4 regions of the Vibrio sp. Isolate22 genome follow, and region 2 is predicted to be linked to each of the others. Evidence: predicted binding sites of a transcription regulator. Region 2 holds the regulator's gene; each other region holds the start of a gene.
The links. Region 2 encodes CRP, which controls carbon source genes, mostly activating them, when cyclic AMP is high. Its sites were predicted from a motif close to TGTGANNNNNNTCACA; they were not measured.
Positions count from the first base shown of each region.

Region 1: a site for CRP is predicted at 2,211-2,226, ahead of cdd (cytidine deaminase). Genes of this name have one in related genera too.
Region 3: a site for CRP is predicted at 1,969-1,984, ahead of L1D55_RS02445 (CTP synthase). Genes of this name have one in related genera too.
Region 4: a site for CRP is predicted at 1,747-1,762, ahead of udp (uridine phosphorylase). Genes of this name have one in related genera too.

Region 1 covers NZ_JAKEUW010000076.1:958-5,176, forward strand. Annotated here, with positions in the region: gene sbcB (exodeoxyribonuclease I) at 1-978, shown strand, start outside; gene L1D55_RS24550 (CidA/LrgA family protein) at 1,003-1,374, shown strand; gene L1D55_RS24555 (LrgB family protein) at 1,377-2,054, shown strand; gene cdd (cytidine deaminase) at 2,331-3,218, shown strand; gene purT (formate-dependent phosphoribosylglycinamide formyltransferase) at 3,386-4,219, shown strand, end outside.
Region 2 covers NZ_JAKEUW010000009.1:10,516-14,734, forward strand. Annotated here, with positions in the region: gene L1D55_RS07500 (hydrolase) at 1-395, shown strand, start outside; gene L1D55_RS07505 (YheU family protein) at 523-735, shown strand; gene L1D55_RS07510 (phosphoribulokinase) at 813-1,682, shown strand; gene crp (cAMP-activated global transcriptional regulator CRP) at 1,923-2,555, shown strand; gene L1D55_RS07520 (DUF1338 domain-containing protein) at 2,738-3,529, opposite strand; gene astD (succinylglutamate-semialdehyde dehydrogenase) at 3,745-4,219, opposite strand, start outside.
Region 3 covers NZ_JAKEUW010000002.1:210,999-215,217, forward strand. Annotated here, with positions in the region: gene eno (phosphopyruvate hydratase) at 1-163, opposite strand, end outside; gene L1D55_RS02445 (CTP synthase) at 244-1,884, opposite strand; gene mazG (nucleoside triphosphate pyrophosphohydrolase) at 2,035-2,832, opposite strand; gene relA (GTP diphosphokinase) at 3,042-4,219, opposite strand, start outside.
Region 4 covers NZ_JAKEUW010000018.1:24,800-29,018, reverse strand. Annotated here, with positions in the region: gene L1D55_RS12450 (zinc/cadmium/mercury/lead-transporting ATPase) at 1-1,581, shown strand, start outside; gene udp (uridine phosphorylase) at 1,863-2,621, shown strand; gene L1D55_RS12440 (DUF1887 family protein) at 2,797-3,963, opposite strand; gene L1D55_RS12435 (methyl-accepting chemotaxis protein) at 4,159-4,219, opposite strand, start outside.

The sequences.
Region 1 (4,219 bases), on a different contig from region 2:
ATTGTTTGGCCAGAAAACGAAGAAGGTTTCCCAAGCTTTAAACTGGAACATCTATCTGTGGCAAATGGCATTGAACACGAAAACGCGCACGATGCGATGGCCGATGTTATTGCGACGATTGAACTCGCGAAAAAGCTAAAAGCCGCACAACCTAAGATGTTTGATTATCTCTACAACATGCGCCACAAACGTAAGCTGAATGAGCTGGTCGACATCGTAAACATGACACCGTTAATGCACGTTTCAGGTATGTTCGGTCGTGACTGCAATTACACAAGCTGGATTGTTCCTATGGCTTGGCACCCTACCAATCAAAATGCGGTGATTGTTGTCGACCTAGCAAAAGACCCAAGCCCGCTATTGGAACTTGATACTGATGAACTCAGAGAAAGACTTTACACCAAGCGCAGCGACCTAAATGAAGACGAGCTACCAGTGCCAATTAAGCTGGTTCAACTCAATAAGTGCCCTATTCTAGCGCCAGCAAAAACGTTAACCGCTGAAAATGCAGAAACCATTGGTATTGATCGTCAGCAGTGTTTGAAGAACCTCGCGATCCTGCGCGAGCACCCAGAAATTCGTGAAAAATTGATTGGCTTATATTCACAGGAACGTGAGTACGAAAAGAGCGACGATGTAGATACCCAACTTTACGATGGCTTCTTCTCACCGGCGGATAAAACCGCGATGAACATCATCCGTGAGACTGACCCAAATAACTTAGCAGCGTTAGACATCACCTTCAGTGACGAACGCATCAAGCCTTTGTTGTTCCGTTACCGCGCACGTAATTTCCCATGGACGCTAGATGAATCCGAGCAACTTAAGTGGGCAAACCATTGTCGTGAGTTTTACGAAAGCCGCTTAGAAGAGTACATGCTCAACCTAGAGAACCTCGCACACGAACATGAAAGTGACGAGAAGAAAATGGCTATCTTGAAAGCGGTGTATCAATACGTAGAAAAGCTAGCTAGTTAACCCATTATCGAGAGATGTAAAACCTTGAAAGAAAGATTGATCAAACTCGTTTACTGCTTAATCTCCTTCACCTTAATCATAGGTGCTCTCACTGCAGGCAACGCGTTACAACAATACTTAGACACCTCAATCCCAGGCAGTATTTTTGGCATGTTAATTCTGTTCACTGCCATGGTGATTGGTATTGTGCCGGCACACTGGGTACAACCTGGTGCCAGCCTAATTATTCGTTTGATGATTTTATTGTTTGTCCCGATCAGTGTCGGGCTTATGGAGCACTTTGACATGCTGATCGCTAACGCGCTGCCGATTATGGCGAGTGCAGTGGGTGGCACGCTCATTGTATTAGTCTCCTTATCATGGTTCTTAGATCGCTTGCTAGCGAGGGGGAAGTAATCATGTGGATTCTATTAACTATTGTGGTGTTTCTGTTTGCTCGTTGGGTAAGTCAGAAAGTGAACTCCCCGCTATGTAACCCGCTGCTAATAAGCATTGGCATCATCATTCCAATTTTGACGTTCTTTAAAGTCCCGTTCGAGACTTACTACGCAGACAACACTTGGATTACGTACATGCTTCAGCCAGCGGTTGTCGCCCTAGCTTATCCGTTATATGAACAGCTACCTCAAATTCGAGCTAACTGGCGTATCATTACCTTTGCCTGCACGCTAGGTAGTGTGATGTCGATGACAACAGCAGCAATGATTGCCGTCGCTTTCAAAGCCGACCTAAGTTTGATTGCGAGTCTATTGGGCAAATCAGTCACTACCCCTATTGCGATGGAAGTATCAAGCCATCTTGGTGGTGAAGCGGCGATTGCTGCAATACTGGTTCTTATCGTCGGATTATTTGGGGCAATTTTTGCTTACCCTATCTACAATCTAATTGGCATTAAGAGCCCTATTGCCAGGGGTTTAACCATGGGCACGGTTTCTCACGCGCTAGGTACGGCAACTTGCGCTGAAAAGAACCAAGAAGACGCCGCTTTCAGTTCACTGGCGTTAGTGCTTTGTGGCGTTATCACCTCAATAATCGCACCTAGCGTGTTTGGTGCTGTGGTCTGGTTCTATTCCTAGCCTAGACGTAAACAACCAGATTTAGCCCAAGCCTAGCCCTGTAGATATCAGTGTTTGCTTGGGCTTTTTATTGCCATTTATCCAGCTAAAAGCCGGCGATTTTGAGCAATAAGTGCGATATCAGCTGTAAAAATGGTCCTTGCAATCGATTTTAAGTGTGACCTCACTCTAATTATGTAAACCGATGTAACGGAAACAGTACAATAGCGATCGCTGTCACAGAAAATTCCTGAGCATTGCATAAACTTAAAGCCTAAGGTCAATTAAGGATTCAACATGAACAGTCGTATTACCCTGGCGCTGGAAAGTGCTCCATCATCAATGAAAGCGCTTTTAAGTGACATCGTATTAGCAGACAACTTTGACGCGACATTGTCTCCAGAACAGTTCTCTAGCCTGCTTCAAGCAAGTGGTTTAGCGGATAACGAACTACGTATCGCACTACTTCCTTTTGCTGCTGCGTATTCATACGCACCGTTATCTGACTTTTACGTTGGTGCAATCGTTCGTGGTTTGTCTGGTACTTTGTACTTTGGTGCAAACCTTGAAATCGCTGGTGCGCAACTTGGCCAAACCGTACACGCTGAACAATCAGCAATCAGCCACGCTTGGATGAAAGGTGAGCGTGGTATTTCAGACATCACAATTAACTTCAGCCCTTGTGGTCACTGTCGTCAATTTATGAATGAGTTGACTACAGCGAAAGAGCTTAAAGTTCAGCTTCCGCAGCGTGATGAAATGTCGCTACAAGAATACCTACCTGATTCATTTGGACCTTCTGATCTTGGCGTAACAACAGGCTTAATGTCTGAACTCGACCATAAGTACACGACAGAAGAGACGACTCCTATTGTAGTTGAAGCATTAGCCGCGCTTAACCGCAGCCATGCGCCATACACTAAAAATTTAAGTGGTGTGTCGCTCCAGCTAACGACTGGTGAGATCTTTACTGGTGCTTACGCTGAAAACGCAGCATTCAACCCTAGCCTTCCGCCACTACAAGTGGCGTTGATTCAACTAAAACTTGCAGGCTTCGACTTTGAACAAATTGAAAGCGCAGCATTGGTTGAAATCGCCGAAGGTAGCATCAGTCACCTAGCGGATACGCAATCTACATTAGAAGCGATTAATCCCGACATTCCAGTGACTTACTTAGCAATCTAAGTACATCTAATTAACAACCTTTTAAATAAGCAGCCCATTTTTATAGGGCTGCTTTTTTTATGCTTGTAATTAACACCACAACCCACGCAAACGTTTGCTTTTGTCGTTTAAATAAGTATGATCACCCCGTTTTCAATCAATCGTTCAAAAGATCGGAAGGAATTTCTATGTTTGGTACTGCTACTCGTGAAAATGCTACTCGTGTACTTCTATTAGGTTCAGGTGAACTTGGCAAAGAAGTGGCTATCGAGTGCCAACGTTTAGGTTTGGAAGTTATTGCTTGTGACCGTTATGCAGATGCGCCAGCTATGCAAGTCGCGCATCGTAGCCATGTACTGGACATGTTAGATGGCGATGCACTTCAAGCTATTATTGAACTAGAAAAGCCAGATTATGTGGTACCTGAAATTGAAGCTATTGCCACCAGCAAGTTGGTAGAGCTTGAAGCACAAGGCTTGAATGTCGTTCCAACAGCTAACGCAACTAAGCTAACGATGAACCGTGAAGGTATTCGTCGCCTGGCTGCAGAAGAACTCAAGCTAAGCACATCCCCTTACCGCTTTGCAGATACCTTTGAAGACTTCGCTGCCGCGGTTGAATTTGTCGGTATGCCTTGCGTTGTTAAACCAGTAATGAGTTCTTCAGGCAAAGGCCAGAGCGTTATCAAAACCGAAGAAGACATCCAAAAATCGTGGGACTATGCACAAGAAGGTGGTCGCACTGGCGCTGGGCGTGTAATCGTTGAAGGCTTCATCGACTTTGATTATGAGATCACTCTTCTCACTGTTCGTGCAGTCGACGGTGTTCATTTCTGTGCACCTATCGGCCACCGCCAAGAAGACGGCGACTACCGTGAATCATGGCAGCCTCAGGTTATGTCAGACAACGCTCTAAAAGCGGCACAGTACACGGCAGAGCAAGTGGTTAATGCTCTGGGTGGTTATGGTATCTTTGGTGTTGAGTTGTTCGTTAAAGGCGACCATGTGATCTTCAACGAAGTA
Region 2 (4,219 bases):
TCAAATCAAACGCGCTAAAAAAGATTAACCTGCTGCAAGAGAAGCTCGACATCACCGCTGAGACAATCAAGAAGATTGATAAGTTGTATGAGTTTGATGAACGAATTACCGCGCCTCTGCACGGATTCAAGAACGCTCAAGACTATTACGCACAGTCCTCTGCTCTTCCTAAGCTCAATAAGATAAAGCTACCAACTCAGATCATCCACGCTAAAGACGATCCTTTCATGACTGATGATGTGATTCCTAAATTCGTGCTGCCAGATAACATCGATTATCGCTTGTTCCAGAAAGGGGGTCATGTGGGGTTCATTACTGGTAGTACGCTAAAACCAAGATTTTGGTTAGAAGAAGCGCTGCCTGCCTACTATGAAAGTATCCAAGGTTCAGCATAACGCTAAGCCTACTAAAGATATAAGTGAAACCTTGATAAGATAGCGCAGCCCCTAATTGGGGTTGTACTAAAAACATCACTAGACAAACTCATCAACATATCAATGAACATAAAAGAGAGAAGTATTTATGATCATCCCATGGAAAGACATCGAGCCTGATACGCTGGAAAACCTCATCAAAGAATTCGTACTGCGTGAGGGTACAGACTACGGCGACGTGGAGATCTCTCTACAAAACAAGATTGACCAAGTGAAACATCAATTAGCTTCTGGTGAGGCCAATATCGTGTTTTCCGAACTGCACGAAACCGTTGATATCCAACTCACAAAACGCTTCTAAGCTGCGCTTAACACAGAGCCGTGTTATAGTGGAAAACGATTGCTAACAAGTAAGTTACTCATAAGACAAGGGTTGTCATGTCCGCTAAACATCCAATTATTGCGGTGACGGGTTCTTCAGGAGCCGGCACCACCACTACCTCAGAAGCCTTCCGAAAAATGTTCAACATGATGGACGTGAAGGCCGCTTGGGTTGAAGGGGATAGTTTTCACCGCTTCACTCGACCAGAAATGGACGTGGAGATCCGCAAGGCACGTGAGCAAGGTAAGCACATCAGCTACTTTGGCCCACAAGCCAACGACTTCGCAGCATTAGAAGAGTTTTTCCGTAAGTACGGTAATGAAGGTACAGGTAAAGTACGTAGTTACCTACATACGTTCGATGAAGCTGTGCCTTATAATCAAATGCCAGGCACCTTCACGCCATGGCAAGATATCCCTGAAAATTCAGACGTGATGTTTTACGAAGGTCTACACGGTGGTGTGGTTGATGGTGACATTAATGTCTCTCAACACGTCGACCTGCTGATTGGCATGGTTCCTATCGTAAACCTAGAGTGGATTCAAAAGTTCGTTCGTGACACTCGCGATCGTGGCCACTCACGTGAAGCAGTAATGGACTCCATTGTTCGTTCAATGGATGATTACCTTAACTATATTACGCCGCAATTTTCGCGTACTCATATCAACTTTCAGCGTGTCCCAACCGTAGATACATCAAACCCACTTAACGCCAAAGGGATTCCAAGTTTAGATGAAAGCTTCGTTGTTATACGTTTGCGCGGCATCAAAAACGTCGATTTCCCGTATCTTTTGGCCATGATTGATGGTTCTTTCATGTCCCGTCATAACACCCTAGTGGTGCCAGGTGGCAAGATGAGTTTTGCTATGGAGCTCATTGTGAGGCCAATCCTACAACAACTCATCGAAACCGGGAAAATAGGTTAACAAAACGACATTCTGGCTGATTACTTTTCATACCGTGATCATGTGCACAATTTTGCGTAAAAAATCGTAGCTTGGTCACGATTAAAATCAAGAAATAGTACCTGAAAAAGGATACTATTCTTAAACGAAACACAAGATAGCTTGCAGCGCTCACCGAGTGCTCTTATCCTAAGAAGTCAATTCAGGCTTAGCTAAAATACGGAAAGCGGCAAGCATCCCCTGCAGAGGAAGTGAGATATTATGGTTCTAGGTAAACCTCAAACCGATCCAACATTAGAGTGGTTCCTTTCACACTGTCATATTCATAAGTACCCTTCAAAAAGTACTTTGATCCATGCTGGTGAAAAGGCAGAGACCTTGTACTACATCGTTAAAGGTTCTGTGGCAGTTCTTATTAAAGACGAAGAAGGTAAGGAAATGATTCTTTCTTACCTAAACCAAGGCGACTTCATCGGTGAGCTAGGCTTGTTCGAAGAAGACCAAGAGCGTACAGCTTGGGTTCGTGCTAAATCTCCTTGTGAAGTAGCTGAAATTTCTTTCAAGAAGTTCCGTCAACTTATCCAAGTGAACCCAGACATCCTAATGCGTCTTTCAGCGCAAATGGCAAGCCGCCTACAAGTAACTAGCCAAAAGGTTGGTGACTTAGCGTTCCTTGACGTTACAGGTCGTATCGCTCAAACGCTACTAAACCTAGCGAAACAGCCAGATGCAATGACTCACCCTGACGGCATGCAAATCAAGATCACTCGTCAAGAGATTGGCCAAATCGTTGGTTGTTCTCGTGAGACAGTAGGTCGTATCTTGAAGATGCTAGAAGAGCAGAACCTAATTTCTGCACACGGTAAGACTATCGTGGTATACGGCACTCGTTAATTTCGATTAACTGAGTCAAAAATATGAAAGCCACCAAATGCGAATTTGGTGGCTTTTTCTTTATTGAGAGAAGATACGAGATACGAGATACGAATGGAACACATGAGGCTCTCGCCTTGTAAACATTCTCGAAGCGAAGCGTATCCGAGTTTCTAGGACAAAACCCGTAATCGTATCTTTCGTTACCCGTTGGTGCTTTCGAAGATCTTGTCTGCCGATGCAGCAACAAAACCGGTATAAAGCTCACCATTGGCCATCGCATAGCGCTTAGCGAACTCATAGAAGCCACCAGGAATCATCTCATTGCCTTCCACAAATGCCACTGGCACTTTGTCTGCCATTGTTGATGATTGCTCTAATAACACCTCTGGAGAGCCTTTCACTTCACCACCAGATGCGTTAATCGTAAAGCCAGCATCACTTAGGTAGTCATTCACAGCCTGAACTTCATCAAACTTGTTCAGTTGATTGACACTAACCGTGAAGTGGTTAGCACCGTAACCGTGAGCCGCTAACCAAGAGGCGTATTCGCTCTCCTTCGCTAATAGTTGGAAATCAGCGAAGCTCAAATCCCAGAGGCGGCCACCAAATAGGAATTCATGTCCCTCTAGCTTACTTGCATCAACCTGCTCAACCAATTTGGCAACGATCTGCTGTAGTTCACTAGAACACTCTTCTACCTTCAACTCACTAATGAACACTTTCGGTTGTTTTGGATCGGGGTGTTCGTAGTGTTTAGCCACTAGCTTCTTACTTTCAAACAAGTAATCACCACACGCTTTGTAGCCTAGTTCTAGGAAAGGTTTAGCTAATGTTTCAATACCTAGAGGGGCAACATTAAAAGTACGCAGTGCAATGTGATCATTGATCAGCGCTTCATCTTCTTTTAGCAAGTGATGTACTTTCTCTGCCGACGGGCAAAGTCTATGAATGTAATCGTCCCATAGTGATTTAAAGAGTAGATCGGGCGTCATGGTGACTCCTTGTCAGAGGTTCTAGCAAGCTAGTGATTTGGATTAGAAAGGGAGAGACTGAGACACAAAGTCAGCAGCCATCAGCCTGTGACATACTTGTTCTATTATTATCTGCCGCCCAATTTTGATGCTGAGCGTGGGTAAAATAAGGAAGCGATACGCCGCTCCCTTATCTCATAACTATCGAATAAGCCTTAGCTTAATATCAATCTAAACTACAGCTCGATACCTGGGCTAAATGTGGCTGGCAGCTGAGTTTCACCACCTTCCATTGAAGCCATTGGGTAAGCACAGTAGTCCGCTGCGTAGTAAGCACTTGGACGTAAGTTGCCTGACGCACCCGGGCCACCAAATGGAGCATCACCACTTGCGCCTGTTAGCTGGCGGTTACGGTTAACAATACCCGCGCGGATATGGTCAACAAAGTATTCCCACTCAGCATCGTCGGTTGATACCAGGCCAGCAGACAGACCAAAGCGAGTGTCGTTAGCTAACTCAACCGCTTGCTCTAGCGATTGGTAACGAACCACTTGCAGCAATGGGCCGAAGTACTCTTCATCTGGTAGCTCAGCAATGTTGGTTGCATCGATAATGCCTGGAGAAACAAATGCTGCTTCGCCCGCTTTTGCCTCCACTAGGCTGATACCACCTAGAGATTGCAGGTTAGCTTGTGCCTCTAGAATAAACTTA
Region 3 (4,219 bases), on a different contig from region 2:
CGCCGTCACGTAGCTCAAGAGCTTCGCGAGAACCAGTAGATGCGCCAGATGGAGCAGCAGCCATACCTACGAAACCGCCTTCTAGGTGTACTTCAGCTTCTACAGTTGGGTTACCACGTGAATCGATGATTTCACGACCTAGAACTTTAACGATCTTAGACATTGAATGTTTCCTTCTCGTTGAATATATAAATGTCAAATTTAAAGGTAGCAGCACAACTTACGCTGCTACCTGTATTCCTTTTACTTCTCTAACTCGCCGCGCTGGAACTCACCAGCCGCTTTAACGAAACCTGCAAACAATGGGTGACCATCGCGAGGTGTTGAAGTGAACTCTGGGTGGAATTGAGCTGCAACGAACCATGGGTGGTTCGGGTTCTCAATAACTTCAACCAGTTTCTTGTCCGCAGATAGACCCGATACTTTTAGGCCCGCTTTTTCGATTTGTGGACGAAGATTGTTGTTCACTTCGTAACGGTGACGGTGACGTTCATGGATCGTCGCGCTACCGTATAGTTCGTAAGCTTTCGTACCTTTCGCTAGGTGACAAAGCTGTGAACCTAGACGCATTGTGCCGCCTAGATCAGATGTCTCTGTACGCTCTTCAACTTTACCTTCGCCGTCTACCCACTCAGTGATTAGGCCAACAACTGGGTATTTAGTTTCAGAACAGAACTCAGAAGAGTGTGCGCCTTCCATTTTCGCAACATTACGAGCGTACTCGATAAGTGCTACTTGCATGCCTAGACAGATACCTAGGTACGGTACTTTGTTTTCACGTGCGTATTGAGCAGCAAGAATCTTACCTTCAACACCACGGTCACCGAAGCCACCAGGTACTAGAATTGCGTCTAGGCCTTCTAGAATTTCTACGCCACGAGACTCAACGTCTTGTGAATCTACGTATTTAATATTAACGCTTAGGCGGTTTTTCAAGCCTGCGTGTTTTAGCGCTTCATTTACTGATTTGTATGCGTCTGGTAGTTCAATGTACTTACCAACCATACCAATCGTCACTTCACCCGTTGGGTTAGCTTCTTCGTAAATTACTTGTTCCCATTCAGACAGATCTGCTTCTGGAGCTGTAATGCCGAAACGCTTACATACAAGATCATCAGTACCTTGAGCTTTAATAAGCTGAGGGATCTTGTAGATAGAGTCAACATCGCGCATAGAAATAACTGCATTTTCTTGCACATTACAGAACAGAGCAATTTTCTTACGCTCATTCGAAGGAATGTTGCGGTCAGAACGACAAACTAGGATGTCAGGCTGAATACCAATAGACAGTAGCTCTTTTACAGAGTGCTGAGTCGGCTTAGTTTTCACTTCGCCCGCAGCTGCTAGGTAAGGTACTAGCGTTAGGTGCATGAACATTGCGCGTTCACGACCTAGTTCTACTGCTAGCTGACGAATCGCTTCCATGAATGGTAGAGATTCGATATCACCAACCGTACCACCAACTTCAACGATCGCGATATCGTGGCCTTCAGCGCCAGAAATAACACGCTCTTTGATAGAGTTAGTGATGTGTGGGATAACCTGAATAGTTGCACCTAGGTAATCACCGCGACGCTCTTTTGCTAGTACGTCTGAGTAAACACGACCTGCAGTGAAGTTGTTACGCTTAGTCATCTTGGTGCGAATGAATCGCTCGTAGTGACCAAGGTCAAGGTCTGTTTCAGCGCCATCTTCCGTAACGAACACTTCACCGTGCTGAGTCGGGCTCATAGTGCCTGGATCAACGTTGATGTAAGGGTCAAGCTTCATCATAGTCACTTTAAGACCACGAGCTTCTAAAATAGCCGCAAGAGATGCTGCAGCAATACCTTTACCTAGAGAGGATACAACCCCGCCAGTAACAAAAATGTAATTTGTCGTCATGTTTAACCTGAAATTGGTTGAATGAGGGAAATGGACTACTTCTGGACGGGATGAAAATATACCAGAAGCCCCTTATCGCCACAACGTGAAATCTATCACACTGCTATTTTTTATTTTTTGCTTCAAATCAATTCATGATAAAAGCTTTGGTTATCTTTTCTCCGCTACTTTTACCTCATCCCACATGGAATCAAGCTGTTGTAGTGAAAAATCGGTCAAACTTTTATCTTGTTGACGCACTTTTTCTTCCACCCCTTTAAAGCGACGTGAAAACTTCAAGTTGGCCTTATTGAGCGCAGATTCAGGGTTTTTACCTAAATGTCGCACCAAATTCACCGTTGCAAACAGCAAATCACCCAACTCTTCTTCAACCAAATCTTCGTTTGGTGTCACTTGAAGCGCCTCTTCAAGCACTTCATCCACTTCCTCTCTTACCTTGTTGGCAACTGGGCCAATTGAGTCCCAATCGAAGCCATATTTCGCTACCTGCTTTTGAATCTTTGTAGCACGTGAAAGCGCAGGTAGAGAGTTTGGTATTGAGTCTAGAATACTTTCTTGAGTTTTGCCTGCTTGTGCCTTTTCTTTGGCTTTTTCAGCTTCCCAATTCGCATTGATTTCTTCGTCGCTAGCAAACTCGGCATCCGAGAACACATGAGGGTGACGGCGTGTTAGCTTCTCATTGATGCCATCAACCACATCAGAAAACTCAAACAGCCCCTGCTCTTTCGCCAACTGGCTGTAAAAAATCACCTGAAACAGTAGATCGCCAAGCTCTTCTTGCAGATTCGACCAGTCTTTGTTGTGGATCGCATCCACGACCTCATAGGTCTCTTCGATAGTATGCGGGACAATTGTTTCAAAATTTTGTTTTAAATCCCAAGGACAGCCACCTTCTGGATCGCGCAGCTTAGTCATGATCTGTTCAAGTTGTTCAATCGGGTGATTCATCGTTTTCTTCCTATTACTGTCTTTGAATTTTTAAATTTATAACGTCTTCTAAAACTAAAAAAGGTGAGCAGCCAAAACCACTCACCTTTATCTTTATTCGTCATCCCCAAGAGTGAAGAATGAGCGAGTTGGGGATCTCAAACCGCTTGGCGAGATTCCCTATCACGTTCGTCCATCACTGCAGGGAATGACGAGGGTGATACCAAATATCATCCTAATCTCTTGACGCTCATGACATCTTTGATCTGCTCGACTCGGCTTGTCACCCGACTCAGAATCTCAATATTCGTCACTTCCAAATCGAAATCCATTACCGATAGCTGACGCTTGTAATCGATGCGACTCTTCATTGTCGTCACGCTAATCTTCTCGTTCGAGAATAGTGAGGTGATGTCTTTTAACAAGCCATTGCGCTCTAGCGCTTCCACACGCAGCGTTAGGATGTAAGAACCGACAAAGCCATTGCCCCAAACGGTATCGATGATACGTTCTGGTGCGTGCAGGCTCAGTTCACTCAACTGTTCACAGTCGGCACGGTGAACCGAGATACCACGACCTTGAGTGATATAACCTTTAATCACATCACCAGGAATCGGCTGACAACAGCGTGCAAGATGCGTCATGAGGTTATCAACGCCTTCTACTACCACCGCGTCTTTCTTAGGACGACTCTGCTGTGCTGGCTTGCTTTCCGACTCAAGCAGCTTCTCTAGCGCTTTCTTGTCTTCTTCTTCCGCCGTTGGCTTATTCACTAACGCATTGATGTGATTAACCACTTGGTTAATACGCAAGTCGCCACTACCAATACCTGCATAGAGTTCGTCTGGCGTATTCACGTTAAAGCGTCTTAGTGCGTATTGGTCGGCATCTTTTAGGGTTGCGCCTACTTTCGCTAGCTCAACTTCCAGGATGTCACGACCCGCTTCTAGGTTTTTCTCACGGCTTTGTGCGCGGAACCAAGCGTTAATCTTAGCTCGAGCACGACCAGAGTGAACGAAACCTGTAGTTGGGTTTAGCCAGTCACGAGATGGGTTCGGCTCTTTCTGCGTGATGATCTCAACTTGGTCACCCATCGATAGTTTATGAGTGAACGGTACGATACGGCCTGCTACTTTGGCACCGATACAGCGGTGTCCGACCATCGAGTGGATGTGGTAAGCGAAGTCCAACGGGGTTGCACCCATTGGTAAGTCGACCACGTCACCACGTGGAGTAAATGCGTATACACGGTCATCGAAGACTTGACTACGTACTTCATCCAGCATTTCACCAGAGTCCGACATCTCTTCTTGCCAGTCGATAAGTTTACGCAACCAAGTGATTTTTTCATCGTAGCCGCTACGACCACCAGAAGAGCCTTCTTTGTACTTCCAGTGTGCCGCCACAC
Region 4 (4,219 bases), on a different contig from region 2:
GCTTCTTCTAGAGCGAGAAGTGGCGTTCAAGCGCTGATGGCTTTAGTACCTGAGAATGCGACCAAGATTATCAATGGTGAACGTGTTGAAGTAGCGGTAAGCGAGTTGGTACCTGGTGATGTGATTGAAGTGGCTGCGGGTTCTCGTTTGCCAGCAGACGGCCAGTTGATTACCGATGCTGCGAGTTTTGACGAAAGTGCGTTGACTGGCGAGTCTGTGCCTGTGGAGCATATCCAAGGTAATAGCATCATGGCCGGTGCCGTAGTGGTCGATAAAGTAGTACGCATTACGATTACCTCTAAACAGGGGGAGAACGCCATTGACCGTATTCTTCACCTGATTGAAGAAGCGGAATCACGTAAAGCGCCACTAGAACGTTTCCTTGATAAGTTCAGTCGTTGGTACACACCATTGATGATGGTAGTGGCTTTGCTCGTCATCATCACGCCACCATTATTGTTTGCTCAACCTTGGGAAACATGGGTGTACCGTGGTCTAGCACTACTGCTAATCGCATGTCCTTGTGCACTTGTTATTTCAACACCTGCAGCGATCACGTCTGGTTTGGCTGCGGCTGCAAAACGTGGCGCGCTAATCAAAGGCGGTGCAGCACTTGAGCAGCTTGGTAAGATCGAAACCATTGCTTTCGATAAAACAGGTACACTGACCGAAGGTAAGCCTCAGGTGACTGATATTGAGCCACTGTCAGGTTGGCAGAAAGATGCGATGCTTCGTGTGGTTGGTGCTATTGAAGTTGGCTCTACTCACCCATTGGCAAAATCGCTGGTGGCAAAAGTTGAAGAATTAGGCATCGATATTCCTGAGTCACACAACAAGAAAGCGCTGATTGGTAGTGGCGTGGAAGGTGACGTCGATGGTGTGAAATATCGAGTGCTTGCGCCATCTAAGCTTGATTTCGCTTTGGATGCACAGGTATCTAAGCAAATCGAATCGCTAGAAGATGAGGGTAAAACCGTTGTTGTTGCATTAGAGGTTAAAGACTCTGATCAGGCAGACAACGCGATTGGCTTGATTGCATGGCAAGACACATTACGTAGTGATGCGAAGTTAGCGATTGAGCGCCTTAATGGTCTTGGTATTCAATCGATTATGCTGACAGGGGACAACCCGCGCAGTGCTGCTGCGATCAGTGGCAAGGTTGGTATGCAGTACAAAGCGAGCCTGCTTCCAAGTGATAAGGTGTCTTACGTACAAGAGTTGTCTCAACAGTCGCATGTAGCGATGGTTGGAGATGGCATTAACGATGCGCCAGCGATGAAAACCGCGCATGTCGGTATCGCAATGGGTGGGGGAACAGACGTTGCTCTGGAAACTGCTGATTCAGCACTGACTCATAACCGTCTAACGGAATTACCAGCAATGATTGAGCTGTCGCAAGCTACTATCAATAATATCCGTCAAAACGTCGCTCTGGCTCTTGGCTTGAAAGGTGTGTTCTTAGTGACGAGCTTATTTGGTATCACGGGCTTGTGGGTAGCGGTTTTAGCGGACAGTGGTGCAACAGCACTGGTGACATTGAACGCATTGCGCCTGCTACGATTCAACTCTAAAGCAGACTAAATTCAACACTCTTATACAAAATTGCACTCTATATAAACGCCTTTAGCGGTAATACGTTAAAGGCGTTTTTTGTCTCATTAGTATGCAACGAAGGTTCTGAGATTGCTTATTTTTGTGATACCAATCGGTTTTTTGTGAAACTTGAAATCTTGTTGCTACCAATGGTGTGAGCTGTGTCACTTCATTTTATAATGAGCTTGGTTAGAGTGTGTTCGTACCCCACGAATTTACTATGAGCTTAAATAAGGGTAAAAAGCCCAATAAGCCAAAAGGAGCGAACTATGTCTCAAGCTGTTTTCCATTTAGGTGTTACTGAAGCAGATCTTAACGGTGCTACTCTTGCGATCATTCCAGGTGATCCTGCTCGTGTACAAAAAATTGCAGAAGAGATGGAGAACCCAGTATTTCTTGCTAGCCATCGTGAATACACACTTTACCGCGCAGAACTAGACGGTAAGCCAGTGGTTGTATGTTCAACAGGTATTGGTGGTCCATCTACCTCTATCGCTGTAGAAGAGCTAGCTCAACTGGGTGTTCGCACTTTCCTACGTGTTGGTACTACTGGTGCTATCCAACCTCACGTAAACGTGGGTGACATGATTGTTTCTACTGGTTCTGTTCGTCTAGACGGTGCTAGCCTACACTTTGCTCCAATGGAGTTCCCAGCGGTTGCTGACTTCGAAGTAGCGACAGCAATGAAAGCAGCAGTTGAAGAGGCTGGCGCAACAGTTCACATGGGTGTTACGGCTTCAAGTGATACTTTCTACCCAGGTCAAGAGCGTTACGACACGTTCTCTGGTCGTGTAGTTAAGCGTTTCCAAGGTTCTATGCAAGAGTGGCAAGACATGGGCGTTCTAAACTTCGAAATGGAATCTGCAACGCTGCTAACTATGTGTGCAAGTTCTGGTCTGAAAGCGGGTTGTGTTGCTGGTGTAATCATCAACCGTACTCAAAAAGAGACGCCTGATCACGACACACTAAAAGTAACAGAAGCACGCTCAATCAAAGTGGTTGTAGAAGCTGCTCGTAAAATGCTTTAAGTTGCAAAAGTGCTTTAAGTCTTAATCTGACAGCAAATTTTGAAATGGCCGCATCGATTGATGCGGCCATTTTTATTTACTGGTTAAGTGACAGAGAGAAAACAGATAAGAAAAAGGCGAGTCACTAAGTTGTGACTTGCCTTTGTTATATTGGTTTAAGAGAAGCTTGCTCTTTTTAGCACTCTTGATCTTCGTTACCGCCAGCAGCCGTAAACCAAGCTGTTAGGTGCGTTTTAAGATCTTTCAACTCGTCAGGGCCGATCAAAGCAAGGCCAAGATCTTCTGCACGTGTGATGTCGTTATGGCGAAGTGGGCGGAAGCTCACTAGCATTGCGCGGGCTTGTAGACCACCTAATAGGTCTCTTAGTGATTCCAGTTTGTATAAGGTGTCATCACCATCATCACGCATGCCTTTCGTCTTACACTCGATGATGTGCAGTTTATTGTTCACCACAGATGCCACATCTAGCTCATTTCGAACTTCACGCTCGCCAAGCTGGCGGTATACCTGAACATTCAAAGAGCGATCTTGAATGGTCGGCATGTCATCTTGGATCTGTTTTACTGTGCTGTGAACGAGAGTTTCCAGCCACTCGCCATTCGAGAAGCGTCGAGCATCTTCATTGGCAAAGGTTAGGGTGCCATTCTCATAAGTCGCAATTTTAGCTTCTACTAAATCGCTTAACAGCATATTCAGTTCACGATAGCCTTGTTGCTTCTCTGATAACTCAACATCCAGCTTCTGCTCTTTGCGACAAGTGGTTGCAAGGTAGTTAAGTGTCGCAAGACCAGGACCTAGTTCAAGTGCGTTACTTGCCCAACGTTCACCTAGCTCGTATAGCTTCTGATCGAGTTGCGGAGGTAGCTGCACATCACTGAATTCGCCACGGGCGCCAAATACGGTTAGGTAGTCATCGATAGTGATGCGGTCTTGAACTTGCGCGTCTTCTTTTCCGTTCGGGTAAAGCCAGCACAGTTTGTCACTATTTGGTTCTACGACGAAGATAGGCCAGTGGTAAGTTCGGAACACTTCGTAAACCGAAAGTAGACGGTGACGAAGGCCACAACTAGCGTTGAGTTTCACTTCTTGGCCACGAGCTTTTAAATCTTCTGCAAGGTTTTGAATGGATTCTTTAATCACTGACGTGTTTACGATCGTCGGAATTTCAAAAAACTCGCTCGTAATATCACGCTTTTGTAAAACGCTGTCTAAGCGCTGATACATATCGACTTGATTCTTATCGCCGATGAACACGATGTGCGTGCTGATCGTTCGGTTATCAAGCAGTGGGGTAAGCAAGCGAATGGGGTCTTGATCGATAATGCCAACATGAACAGCCATATAAATTCCTTAATAGCGGCTCGCTCATAAAGGTGAAAGAAAACGGGAAACAGCAAGCCTTAATAACCATATAATGACAAAGCTCATAAAAAACAAGGGCAACTCTTGATAAAAGTTGCCCTTGTTCAAATAGTTACCACTATTGGGTAAGAAGTCCCAACAATCTCACCTAATATCTATGGTTTCATCATTTATCTATAGCTTAAATTGATGAACCAAATCTCCTTGTTGATTCGCAAGAATCGTTAGGTTTTGG